DNA from 2 places in the Yersinia antarctica genome. Region 2 is predicted to be linked to the other one. Evidence: predicted binding sites of a transcription regulator. Region 2 holds the regulator's gene; the other holds the start of a gene.

Region 1 (6,719 bases), 4.3 Mb from region 2:
GCCTTCTCACAGGTTTTGATCAACGCATCTTGCGCACGATATTGCGCCCAGGATGCTGCCATTACGCCGGCATCTTTTGCCGAGTCGGAATAGCCAATCATCACCATCTGCTTGCCTTGGATCAGGCCGCGATACCAGTCGATATTTAGCAACTGGGTCATTACTTCGTCGGCATTGTTCAGGTCATCAAGGGTTTCGAACAATGGCGCAACTGGCAGCGTGAATGGGCAACCCGCTTCTTTCAGCAGTAAATGTACTGCCAGCACGTCTGATGGCACTTTAGCCATGGAGATAACGTAAGCGGCGATAGAGCCTTGTGGTGCTTCGGCAATCACCCGGCACGTTTCCAGCACTTCTTGTGTATTAGCACTCGGTTCCCATTTCAGCGGAACCAGTGGGCGCTTGGAGTTCAGCTCGCGGATCAGGAAGGCTTGTTTGTCCGCCTCAGACCAGCTTTCATAATCGCCGAGGCCCAGATAACGGGTCAGTTCAGCGATGGCATCGGTGTGGCGGGTACTTTCCTGGCGTACATCGATACGCACCAATGGCACACCAAAACAGCGTACGCGGCGCAGGGTGTCCAGCAGTTGGCCGTTAGCAATGATCTCCATGCCACAGGCTTTCAGAGACTGATAACAGGCGTAAAGTGGGTCCCACAGTTGGTCATTACTCACCAGCAAATCAGTCGGTGGCAAGACACGTTCGCCTTTCAGACGGTCTTCCAGATAAGCCTGAGTATTGGTCAACTGGGTACGGACGCGTTTCATTAATTCGCGATAAGGTTCGACCACCTCTTCGCCACCGGCCAATTCACGCAGTTCCGGGGTACATTCCGACATGGACAGCTCTGATACCAACACTTGAATATCACGCAAGAACAGGTCGGTGGCTTTCCAACGGCTGAGTAACAGCACATGGCGGGTAATTTCAGCGGTAACGTTCGGGTTACCGTCACGGTCCCCCCCCATCCAAGAAGTGAAGCGTATTGGCACGGCCTCTACAGGCAAGCGGTAATCGAGCGAGTTTTGTAACTGCTCGTTAAACTCACGCAGGAATGCGGGCACACCTTCCCACAGGCTGTTTTCAACCACGGCAAAGCCCCATTTGGCTTCATCTACTGGGGAAGGGCGTATTTTACGAATTTCGTCAGTATGCCACGATTGTGCAACTAACTGGCGCAAACGACGCATGATCTTGTTGCGTTCGTAATCGGCTAAGTCATTGTGATCCAACTGGCTCAGGCAGGTATTCACTTCCACCAGTTTGTGGATCAGGGTGCGACGTGTAATTTCGGTTGGGTGAGCGGTTAACACCAACTCAATGGATAACTCATCAACCGCGCTGCGCATATCTTTCTCACTCAGCTTTTTATCTTTTAAGCGAGTGAAAAGCTGGGCCAGAGCTTCTGGGTTACTTGCGGCTTCACCGTGTGGTGAAATACTGTGATATTGCTCTGCCGTATTCGTCAGATTGAGGAATTGGCTAAAAGCACGGGCTACCGGCAGCAGCTCGTCGTTGGACAGATTTTGCAGCGTGGTCAGCAGTTCCTGACGGCTCGCTTCATTACCAGCACGCGAAGATTTGGATAATTTACGGATGGTTTCTACTTTTTCAAGGATGTGTTCACCAAGCGCTTCTTTGATGGTGTCCCCGAGTAGCGTACCGAGCATACTGACGTTACTTCGCATTGCGGAATATTGTTCGTTCATATGACCCCTGACCCATATCCCCTTCGCCCTTGACGCCGCAGGGTGGTTAGCGACGCTTACTCACCTGAATCACTGACCGGTGTCAGCTTATCGGGATTAATGAGCCTCAAAGAGGCTCACCCTGCGGGCTAGCATAAATGCTGTTCAAATCGGTCTTCAACCGATTTGTCTTTCACTTGCTGCCTACCTGCAACGCCAATGACTTTGGGTATAAACTTTTATGGTTTCTTTTTGTAAATTAATTTCACCCAAAAGGCCGAGATGGACAATTCCACTCGCCACGTTCAATTCCATACTCCAATTGACACTATTTTTAGCAAAAAAACATCAATTTTAGGGATATTGCTGAAATTTAATTACCAAGGTCAGGTTATCAGTCTTCCTAATAGGCAAAATTGATCGCCTACCCCATAAGAGGTAATTACTGCTGGCAGAAATGGTCAACCAACTGACCAATCAGCTCGCGGGTTGGCTCGATAAAGGCCATATCGATAAATTCATCTGGCTGATGGGCTTGATCGATCGAACCGGGTCCCAGCACCAGAGTTGGGCACACTTGCTGGATAAACGGCGCTTCGGTGCAGTAGTTCACCACCGCGGTACGCTCACCCAATAATTTCTCGATAACCCCTACCATATGGTGATCGGTTGGGCATTCATAGCCTGGGATCGGTGGATGCAGTTCGTCAATGCTCAAACGGCCTGGCCAGCGCTGGCTTACCGGTGTCAGCGCTTCGGTCATTAACTCATTCAGATCACTTAATGTCAGGCCCGGCAACGGGCGGATATCCATATGCAATTCGCAGCAAGCACAGATACGGTTTGCCGCATCACCGCCGTTAATATGACCAAAATTCATGGTGGGATACGGAATAGTAAACGCCGGATTGTGATAACGCTCTTGCAACTTGGTGCGTAGCTTCATCAATTGAGTGATAGATTCATGCATTAAATCAATGGCATTCACCCCACGTGCCGGATCGCTAGAATGCCCAGACTGACCGGTAATTCGGATAGCATTGGAAATATGCCCTTTGTGCGCCCGCACCGGTTGCAGCGAGGTTGGCTCACCGATAATGGCAAAATCTGGGCGCAACTGGCTGGAGGCGGCAAAGTAGCGCGCGCCTGCCATGGTGGTTTCTTCATCGGCGGTTGCCAGAATATACAGCGGCTTGCTCAGTTTGCTGGCATCGATATCGCGCACCGCATCCAGAATAAAGGCGAAAAAGCCTTTCATGTCGGCGGTACCCAAACCATACAACTTATTGTCATGTTCGGTCAGGGTGAACGGTGAGCGCGTCCAACGCCCTTCATCAAAAGGCACTGTATCGGTATGACCCGCCAGCAATAATCCACCATTGCCTTCTCCAATGCTGGCAAGCAGATTAAATTTGTGGCGTGTATCGGGCACGGGTTGGATCTCGACACGAAAACCCAAGTCTGCAAACCATCCGGCCAACAAGTTGATTAACGCCTCATTACTTTGATCGAGAGCGCTATCGGTTGCGCTGATCGATGGCGTCGCGATTAACGCCCGATACAGCTCAATAAATGGAGGTAATTTCATCTTCACTGTTGACAGCCTTTGGTTAGGATAGTATCAATATTCATGCAGTAATTATGAATAAAAATACATTAAGCTTGAGCGTAAGGGAACCGAAAAACACCCTTAAATTTACGAAAATGTCAACGCTCAATCACGAGGGGAACAGCAAAACCTTGCTGAAAACCCAAATACCGGTTTTGACTACTTATGTCTTTATACCGAATTACATTTTTATACCCAAAGTACTTGGAGTTGCAGGTAGGCGGCAAGTGAGTAATAAGCACTGCTGCAACGTCAAGTAAGCAGGGTAAGGTGAACTGAACCCATGTTGAATACGCTAATTGTTGGTGCCAGTGGTTATGCCGGAGCGGAGCTTACGGCTTACCTGAGTCGTCACCCACATATGAACATAACCGGTTTAACGGTTTCAGCGCAAAGTGCAGATGCAGGAAAATTACTTTCTGACCTGCATCCGCAGCTAAAAGGCATTATTGATCTCCCGCTGCAACCCTTGGTGGATGTGGCTCAGGCGGCAAAAGGGGTTGATGTTGTGTTCCTCGCTACCGCCCACGAGGTCAGCCATGATTTAGCGCCGCAATTTTTAGCTGCCGGTTGTGTAGTATTCGATCTCTCCGGTGCGTTTCGGGTTAAAGATACGGCGTTTTACCGTCAGTATTATGGTTTTGAACATAAACATCCCGATTGGCTGGATAAAGCCGTCTATGGGCTTGCTGAATGGCAGGCAGAAGAGATTAAGCAGGCACAGTTGATCGCGGTACCAGGCTGTTATCCAACCGCATCGCAATTAGCGCTTAAGCCGTTGGTTGATAGCAAATTATTGAATGAAGCACAGTGGCCGGTGATTAATGCGGTCAGTGGCGTCAGCGGCGCAGGGCGTAAGGCCAGTATCGGCAACAGTTTCTGTGAAGTGAGTTTACAGCCCTACGGCTTGTTTAATCATCGTCATCATCCAGAAATTGTGGCTCACCTTGGCACGCCAGTTATTTTTACCCCGCACTTGGGTAATTTCGCCCGGGGCATTTTGGCGACCATTACCTGCCGTCTGAACGCGGGTATTACGGCGCAAGATATTGCCGACGCGTATCACCATGCTTATCAGGATAAACCGCTGGTGCGGTTGTATCAGCAGGGTGTTCCCGCGTTGAAAGCGGTGGTTGGTTTGCCTTTCTGCGATATTGGTTTCTCGGTGCAAGGCGAACATTTAATTATTGTCGCTACTGAAGATAACCTACTGAAAGGTGCGGCAGCTCAGGCTGTACAATGCATGAATATACGTTTTGGTTTTACAGAAACCGAGTCTCTGTTGTGGGGCAAGGTAAGTCACTAGCCGAAATTGCTGGTTGCGGTCATGCCTGTAAACCCATAAATTTTACCCGATTAAATAAGGCGCAAAAATGATGAATCCGTTAGTCATTAAATTAGGTGGCGTGTTGCTCGACAGCGAAGAAGCGCTGGAACGCCTGTTTACTGCATTGGTGACTTATCGCGAAAAGCATGAGCGCCCGCTAGTGATTATGCACGGTGGCGGTTGTCTGGTTGACATTCTGATGAAAAAACTCGCTTTGCCAGTAGTGAAGAAAAACGGCTTACGCGTCACCCCTGCTGATCAGATTGATATCATTACCGGCGCACTGGCTGGCACCGCTAACAAAACCCTGCTGTCTTGGGCGGTGAAACATAATATTAATGCTGTTGGCTTGTGTCTGGGCGATGGTGGAACCGTCTCGGTAACGCTACTGGATGCCGAGCTGGGGCATGTGGGTAATGCTCAACCGGGATCACCTACTTTGGTGAATACCTTGCTGACTGCGGATTACATGCCCATTATCAGCTCCATTGGTATTACTGCCGACGGCCAACTGATGAATGTGAATGCCGATCAGGCAGCCACCGCGTTAGCCGCCACCCTTGGGGCAGATTTGATCTTGTTGTCTGATGTTAGTGGCATACTGGATGGTAAAGGCCAACGGATTGCTGAAATGACGGCGCAAAAGGCCGAGCAACTCATTGCTCAAGGCATCATCACCGATGGTATGGTAGTTAAAGTGAACGCAGCACTGGATGCAGCACGCTCACTAGGCCGCCCGGTAGATATTGCCAGTTGGCGTCATGCGGATCAGTTACCGGCACTGTTTAATGGTGAGCCAATTGGCACACGTATTCTGGCCTAAATACCCTTCTTATTTGAAGTTGCAGCGCTGTTAGCGGCTCTTACTCACCCGAATCACTGACTTGAGTCAGCTCAACGGGATTCGTGCGTTTGCTGCCTTGCTGCCACTCCAACTACTTTGGGTATATTATGAGTTTTTATTCTGAAACTAGGGAAGAAAGATTATGGCATTGTGGGGCGGGCGGTTCAGTCAGGCGGCAGATCAGCGTTTCAAGCAATTCAACGATTCACTGCGGTTTGATTATCGGCTGGCGGAGCAGGATATTATCGGTTCTGTTGCCTGGTCGAAAGCGCTGGTGACGGTTGGGGTATTAACGGCTACCGAACAGCAACAACTGGAACAGGCACTTGATGCATTGCAAAAAGAAGTGCAGGCCGATCCGCAGGCTATCTTGCACAGTGATGCTGAAGATATTCACAGTTGGGTCGAAACCAAACTGATTGATAAAGTTGGCGATTTAGGTAAAAAACTGCATACCGGCCGTAGCCGTAATGATCAGGTGGCGACCGATCTGAAATTGTGGTGCAAATTCCAGATTACTGAATTACAAACTGCGGTTAAGCAGTTGCAGCAGGCGCTGGTTGCCACAGCCGAAGCGAATCAGGATGCCGTCATGCCGGGTTATACCCACTTGCAACGTGCTCAACCGGTGACTTTTGCTCACTGGTGTCTGGCGTATGCAGAAATGCTGTCGCGTGACCAAAGCCGACTGCAAGATACCCTGACGCGCTTGGATGTCAGCCCATTGGGCAGTGGGGCATTGGCAGGTACTGCCTATGACATCGATCGCGAACAACTGGCTAGCTGGTTAGGTTTCGCCTCTGCCACTCGCAACAGCCTCGACAGTGTTTCAGACCGCGACCACGTCTTAGAGCTACTGTCTGATGCCAGCATCGGCATGGTGCATTTGTCTCGTTTTGCTGAGGATCTGATCTTCTTCAACAGTGGCGAAGCGGCTTTTGTTGATTTATCGGATCGTGTGACCTCCGGTTCTTCCTTGATGCCACAGAAGAAAAACCCAGATGCGTTGGAATTAATCCGTGGTAAATGTGGCCGGGTACAAGGTGCATTGACCGGAATGATGATGACGTTGAAAGGCTTGCCTCTTGCTTATAACAAAGACATGCAGGAAGACAAAGAAGGGCTGTTTGATGCGTTGGATACCTGGCTCGATTGCCTGCATATGGCGGCGCTGGTATTAGACGGTATTCAGGTAAAACGGCCACGTTGTAAAGAAGCGGCAGAACAGGGTTACGCCAATGCCACTGAACT
Region 2 (6,719 bases):
TGAGTAACGGTGGTTTTGGTGGGATTCATAACAAATTGCTGAGCGCTTTGGATAAAAAAGCGGAGCAATAAGCTCTATCGCAGGATTAAGTCGGATAAAAAAAGCCCCCGCGATAGCGGGGGTAAAGGGTTCGTCGGATAGACGAGGGATTATTCGGATGTGAGCTGACTTCAGCCAATACTTTGTTGCAATCAATACTCTATTCAATAAGCTAAAAATTAGTATTTATCTTTATTTTCAGTCTATTGAATAAATTATCAAGGTACGAAAGTATGCCCCTCTGAGCGGGGCATTTACTTTCACTGCTGGCGCTTAATCTTATTTGTAAATCTTAGCTGTGGCGTGCCAACCATTGTCTTGATGCATACCAATGATTTTGTATGCCGTAGCGCCTTCACTATCAGCTTTTTTCGCGATGGCCTGCTCAATATCAGAAGGAGCACCGGTAATCGCGCTCACACTGACTGCGCCTAAATCAGTCATTTTGCTTGCTTGGGCGGCATTGATTGATTCCGCAGCAGATGCGCCGAAAGCAACAACAGAAAGTAAACTCAGGGCTGCCAGAGTAGTTTTGATTTTCATGATTTTTCCTTAATCAGATTCAACAATCCAAAAGTACTTTTAATGATTCTGGTACTTTTAGTTTATTGTTTTTACTGTTTATTTAATTTTTTCGATTTGGGCTTCACGCCATTTTTGATCTATCTATTGCGAATTACTGGTAAATCTTGGCAGTGGCATGCCAGTTATTTTCTTCTCGCACTTCGATCACTTTGTAAGCTTTAGCGCCCATAGCATCAGCTTTATCAGACAGCGCCTGACGAATATCGGATGGTGCGCCGTTAAGGCCACTGACGGTAATGGTGCCCATTGGTTGTAATTTTTCAGCCTGACTCTCATTGATAGAATCCGCTGCAAAAACACCAAATGACAGTGCAGAGAGAATGCTGGCAGTTGCGATGGTAGTTTTAATATTCATGTTATTGCCTCTATTTATTCTTTATCACTTCGCATGAAGTGTGATTTACGTCACGAAAATGAGTATACATCTAGTAACTGAGAATATTAATAGCAAGCTAATAATATTTAAGGTCACTTTATCGCTAGTGACTACTTTTTAAGAACTAAAAGGAATAAAAAGTGATTAAAAAACAGCACGTTCAAGTAAAAACTTAATGTTTTCAATTGAGTAAGCGTTTTTGACTAAAAGTGCGTTAGTCAGTGGTAGGTTTGACTGTAAGGGAGAGATAAGCAGAATTATTTTGTGGTTTAGACCGAAATCAGTAGTTATATGCCCTGGTTAAAGGCTATGAAGGTATGATTAATCGGATAACGGTGACAGGGATACAGTGCGGCGCAGAAGGCCGCATCTATATACATCAGACATAAAGATGTGGAATTAAAGCTCTTGTTCGAATAGCCCAAGAATGGCTTCATGCAGTTGTTTAACCGTAAAACCTCTGGCAGGCGTTGTGAAAATGGTATCGTCACCAGCAATACTGCCTAAGATCCCTTCAGCCTTACCTAATGAATCCAGCAGGCGGGCGATCAGCTGTGCCGCACCAGGGCTGGTATTAATCACAACGACTGAATCATTATAATCGACATCCAAGACCAGATTTTTTAGTGGGCTACTGGTTGTTGGCACCCCCAATTCTGCGGGTAAGCAGTAAACCATCTCCATTTTGGCATTACGCGTTCTAACCGCACCGAATTTGGTTAGCATACGTGAAACTTTGGATTGGTTGATATTTTCGAAGCCTTCTTCCTGCAAGGCCAAAACGATCTCACCTTGAGAACTGAATTTCTCTTCTTTCAATAACGCTTTAAACGCTTTGATAAGATCTTCTTGTTTTGCGGGATTACGCATTTTCTGTGCCTTGATCAGTCAATAGTGAATAGGATTATTATGCATATAAATGAATTTTTATTCAACATGACTATGGAGTATTGGCGATAAAAGCACTGATATCAAGGTGTGGTGAAATTTTCACATCATCTTACTGTTACGATTATGCTAAATCAGTTTTTATCAACATTCGGCGCGAGTAACTAAAATGTTATTAAAATGATGTTGTTCTGATGTAACGGAAGGGTGTAATGTAACCGCCGATTAACCTGTCATGAATACTTCAGTAAATTTTAGAATAATGTGCGCTATATCATTAATGAATAAGCGATTTACTCTAAAATGCATACGTCTTATGCGCCTTTTTGATGCGTGATATCTCAATCTGACTGTTAATAGATTGTGTTTAAAATCACAATAAATTAAGGTGCCTAAATAGATGAATTCACGGCAAATTTAAATTAAATATAAAAAGGAGTATAGGATGAAAGTTGCAGTTCTCGGTGCCGCTGGTGGTATCGGCCAGGCCCTCGCTCTTCTACTCAAGACCCAGCTTCCTTCAGGTTCAGACCTCTCATTATATGATATCGCGCCAGTGACTCCCGGTGTTGCGGTTGACCTGAGCCATATCCCGACCGCTGTTAATATTAAAGGCTTCAGCGGCGAAGATGCTACCCCAGCCCTTAAAGGGGCCGATATTGTTCTGATTTCTGCGGGTGTTGCACGTAAACCGGGCATGGATCGTTCAGATCTGTTCAATGTTAATGCTGGCATCGTCCGTAATCTGGTTGAGCAAATCGCGCTTACTTGCCCGAAAGCATTAATCGGTATCATTACCAACCCAGTTAACACGACAGTAGCGATCGCCGCAGAAGTACTGAAAAAAGCCGGTGTTTACGACAAGAATAAATTATTTGGCATTACGACACTGGATACCATTCGCTCTAATACCTTTGTTGCTGAACTGAAAGGTAAGCAACCTCAAGATATCGAAGTGCCGGTTATCGGTGGCCACTCTGGTGTTACCATTTTGCCATTGTTGTCACAAATTCCAGGCATTAGCTTTACCGAGCAAGAAGTGGCTGACCTGACTAAACGTATCCAGAATGCGGGTACTGAAGTTGTTGAAGCAAAAGCCGGTGGCGGGTCAGCGACTCTATCTATGGGGCAGGCTGCGGCACGTTTTGGTCTTTCTCTGGTTCGTGCTCTACAAGGCGAAAGCAATGTTGTTGAATGTTCTTACGTTGAAGGCGACGGTAAATATGCCCGTTTCTTTGCTCAGCCAATCCTGTTAGGTAAAGAGGGTGTTGCTGAACGTAAAGACATTGGCAAATTGAGTGCGTTTGAACAGCAAGCGCTAGAAAGCATGCTTGATGTATTGCACAAAGATATTGAGTTGGGCGAGCAGTTCGTCAATAACAAGTAGTAGCAGGGGCTTAAAGCTGCCCCTGAGATAATATTATCAACCGCCGAAGCTATGCATCGGCGGTTTTTTTATGCCCGAAGAATAGCCGGCCGTATCCTCACTTTTCGGTCAAGAAGAACCCCTGTTTTCGGATCAAAATAGCGTGTTGGCCAAATTTCGGAAGGATGAATCTCTAAACATTCGGCAATCAACCATTCCCCCTTTGGCCAAGGACGAGTTAACGCATTGGCAAGAGTCGAGGAACTTAACCCTGCCTCACGAGAGAGGGCGGCTAAAGTTGTGCCTTTTTTACGTAGTGCGGCAATGATGTCTGCTGGGTGCCAATCAGATTTCCTTAAAATCATCTTTAATCCTTTTTTTTTCTAAGCAGCTGACGTGTTAGTGATATAAATAACAGTACATTGTTAATCGTACTGTGAACAGAAAGTGACCATTTAGAAAGATCATACCATTTATTTTCTAAAAGATTTTAAATGTTTTCTAAATATTCCTTTTTTGTGTCACAACGCATATTAGGAAGCAACACCATGAAAAAAGAGTGGTTTGCCGCTAAGGAACTGGCAGGTCTTGAGGGATTACCCTCATCACCACAAGGCATTAACCTCATGGCGAAACGTGAGGGATGGGAACAGCGCCGTCGTCGTGGCGTTCAAGGGAAGGCGGTGGAGTATCATGTTGAAAGTTTACCTTCCACCATACTGAATTCATTACATTTAAGAGAAGAGCCGGCACAGTATACGCCAGCACGGCAAGACCCATTAGCCCTATGGATAGAGGCTTACTATCGTTTTACGGAGGTTGAACGGGAGCAGATTATTACCTTTATTTTTCGTGAAGGAGCTAAAAGCCTGATCGAGCAATTGAGAATCGATTAAGCCCGCCAGATGTGCACTTTGTGCCAGGAAATTGCTACAGCAGCTCATTGATAGAGAATTGATATGAAAAAACAATGGATTACCGCTGCTGAGCTTATTGGTATTGGCGGATTGCCTAACACGCCTGCAGGGGTTAATGGTCGAGCCAGAAAGGAAGGTTGGGAACGCAGACGTAAACTTGGGGTGCAGGGAAAGGCGGTAGAATACGCTATCGAGGGGCTACCATCTGATGTACTGTGTGTTTTACGCTTGAAAGAAACCCCCCCGGAATATGTTGTGCGGTGCAATGACCCATTGGCTATATGGATTGAAGCTTACAATCAACTCACTGATGCTGAGCGCTCGCGAGCTATTGCATTTTTGCTACGGGAAGGGGTAGGAACACTGATGAAACGTTTGGATTAATAGCAGAAAAGATAAACCCGGGCGGTAAAGCACGGGTTTCTTAATGATTTCTCAAAAGGCGCGTTGTACTGCAATGTGCGCTAAACCCTCAAGAGCCAGGCGGTATTCACTTTCAGGGAGAATCTGTAACGCAGCAATGGCTTTGTCGGCCTCTTCCTCTGCACGCCGACGGGTATAGTCAAGTGAGCCACACTGCTGCATTGCAGCCAATACGGGTTCGAGTAAATGGCGGCCATTGCCTTGTTCAATTGCTTGTCGAATCATGGCTGCTTGTTCCACGGTGCCATTACGCATGGCATGCAGTAGGGGCAATGTAGGTTTACCTTCATTGAGGTCGTCACCGGTATTCTTACCCAAAGTGGTGCCATCAGAGCTGTAATCGAGCAGGTCATCAATTAGCTGGAATGCAGTACCCAGATAACGGCCATAATTCTGTAACGCCAACTCCTGCGTTTCAGTGGCATCCGCCAGCACGGCCGCAGATTGTGAAGCTGCCTCAAACAAGCGAGCCGTTTTGCTGTAAATAACCTGCATATAGTTTTCTTCAGTGATGTCTGGGTTATTACAGTTCATTAACTGTAAGACTTCACCTTCAGCAATAACGTTTGTGGCTTCTGACATCAAAGTAAGAACGCGCAGTGATTCGAGGCCGGTCATCATCTGGAATGAGCGCGTATAGATATAGTCGCCCACCAATACACTGGCGGCATTACCAAATGCCGCATTAGCCGTCGCTTTACCACGGCGCATATCAGATTCATCGACCACATCATCATGCAGCAAGGTCGCTGTGTGGATAAATTCAATCAATGCCGCGACGGTGATATGCTTACTGCCCTGGTAGTGCAACGCACGGGCCACCAAAACGGCGATCATAGGGCGAATTCGTTTCCCGCCACCACTGATAATGTAATGGCCCAATTGATTGATGAGAACAACATCAGAGTTCAACTGGTCGAGAATTGTTGTGTTTACTGCCGCCATATCCGGCGCGGTTAACTCGATAATCTTTTCTAGGTTCATTGTTATATTCAGCTGTTTTTCTCTTTAACTGCGATGAGATTACCGCCCACATTATTACATGACGTTCCCTGAGACTATGATTGTACTTGAAAAATCCATCAAATAAACATGATGTAAGAAACTGTGCTTTTTTTCTTCGCTTGGGCTGATTATATACTTGTCATTCACTACATTTTTGCGTAGAATTCGCGCCCTATTGTGAATATTTATAGTGCGCTCTGGACTACAAAAGTGGAGTGCGCGGAAAGCGGAGTTTTATATGTACGCGGTTTTCCAAAGTGGTGGTAAACAACACCGAGTAAGCGAAGGTCAAACCATTCGCCTGGAAAAGCTGGACATCGCAACTGGTGAAACTGTTGAGTTTGACCAAGTTCTGATGATTGCTAACGGTGAAGAAATCAATATCGGCGCTCCTTTAGTCGATGGTGGCAAGATCAAGGCTGAAGTAATTGCTCACGGTCGTGGCGAGAAGATTAAGATTGTTAAATTCCGTCGTCGTAAGCATTACCGTAAGCAGCAAGGTCATCGTCAGTGGTTCACTGATGTTAAAATCACCGGTATCAGCGCTTAAGATTTAGGAGAGCGGATAAATGGCACATAAAAAGGCTGGTGGCTCGACTCGTAACGGTCGTGACTCCGAAAGTAAACGTCTTGGCGTAAAACGTTTTGGCGGCGAAGCAGTTCTGGCAGGCAGCATCATCGTTCGTCAACGTGGAACTAAGTTCCATGCAGGCACCAACGTAGGTTGCGGTAAAGACCATACTCTGTTTGCTTTGGCTGACGGTAAAGTCAAGTTCGAAGTTAAAGGCCCGAAAAACCGTAAATTTATCAGCATCGAAGCTGTATAAGTTTTTCGCGTCCTGTAAATAGATGTAAGCCCTGCAATTTCGTTGCGGGGCTTTTTACATTTCAGGGTTAACCCCTTCGGTAAAAAATGGATACGAAGCAGCAGGCTGGTTTAGGTATTTTTTTGGCACTAACCACTGCCGTATTCTGGGGTGCCTTGCCGATCGCAATGAAGCAAGTGCTTGAGGTGATGGAGCCTTTTACCATTGTTTGGTATCGCTTCACGATGGCGGCTATCGGCTTGGGGATTATTCTGGCTTCGCGTCGTCAGCTACCCTCGCTTAAACTTTTTCGC

The links. The regulator ArgR, encoded in region 2, controls arginine synthesis, uptake and breakdown. The targets are predictions, from matches to a motif close to ANTGAATAAAAATACANT.
Region 1: the regulator ArgR is predicted to act here: its motif matches at 3,329-3,346, upstream of argC (N-acetyl-gamma-glutamyl-phosphate reductase).

The regions. Positions count from the first base shown of each region.
Region 1 is NZ_JBSJQF010000001.1:4,763,583-4,770,301, reverse strand. It holds gene ppc (phosphoenolpyruvate carboxylase) at 1-1,709, opposite strand, end outside; gene argE (acetylornithine deacetylase) at 2,131-3,276, opposite strand; gene argC (N-acetyl-gamma-glutamyl-phosphate reductase) at 3,581-4,603, shown strand; gene argB (acetylglutamate kinase) at 4,671-5,447, shown strand; gene argH (argininosuccinate lyase) at 5,611-6,719, shown strand, end outside.
Region 2 is NZ_JBSJQF010000001.1:503,273-509,991, forward strand. It holds gene mpl (UDP-N-acetylmuramate:L-alanyl-gamma-D-glutamyl-meso-diaminopimelate ligase) at 1-71, shown strand, start outside; gene ACWJJO_RS02245 (YdgH/BhsA/McbA-like domain containing protein) at 319-582, opposite strand; gene yhcN (peroxide/acid stress response protein YhcN) at 716-979, opposite strand; gene argR (transcriptional regulator ArgR) at 1,400-1,870, opposite strand; gene mdh (malate dehydrogenase) at 2,334-3,275, shown strand; gene ACWJJO_RS02265 (helix-turn-helix domain-containing protein) at 3,344-3,619, opposite strand; gene ACWJJO_RS02270 (DNA-binding protein) at 3,803-4,150, shown strand; gene ACWJJO_RS02275 (DNA-binding protein) at 4,214-4,555, shown strand; gene ispB (octaprenyl diphosphate synthase) at 4,607-5,578, opposite strand; gene rplU (50S ribosomal protein L21) at 5,838-6,149, shown strand; gene rpmA (50S ribosomal protein L27) at 6,169-6,426, shown strand; gene ACWJJO_RS02295 (DMT family transporter) at 6,513-6,719, shown strand, end outside.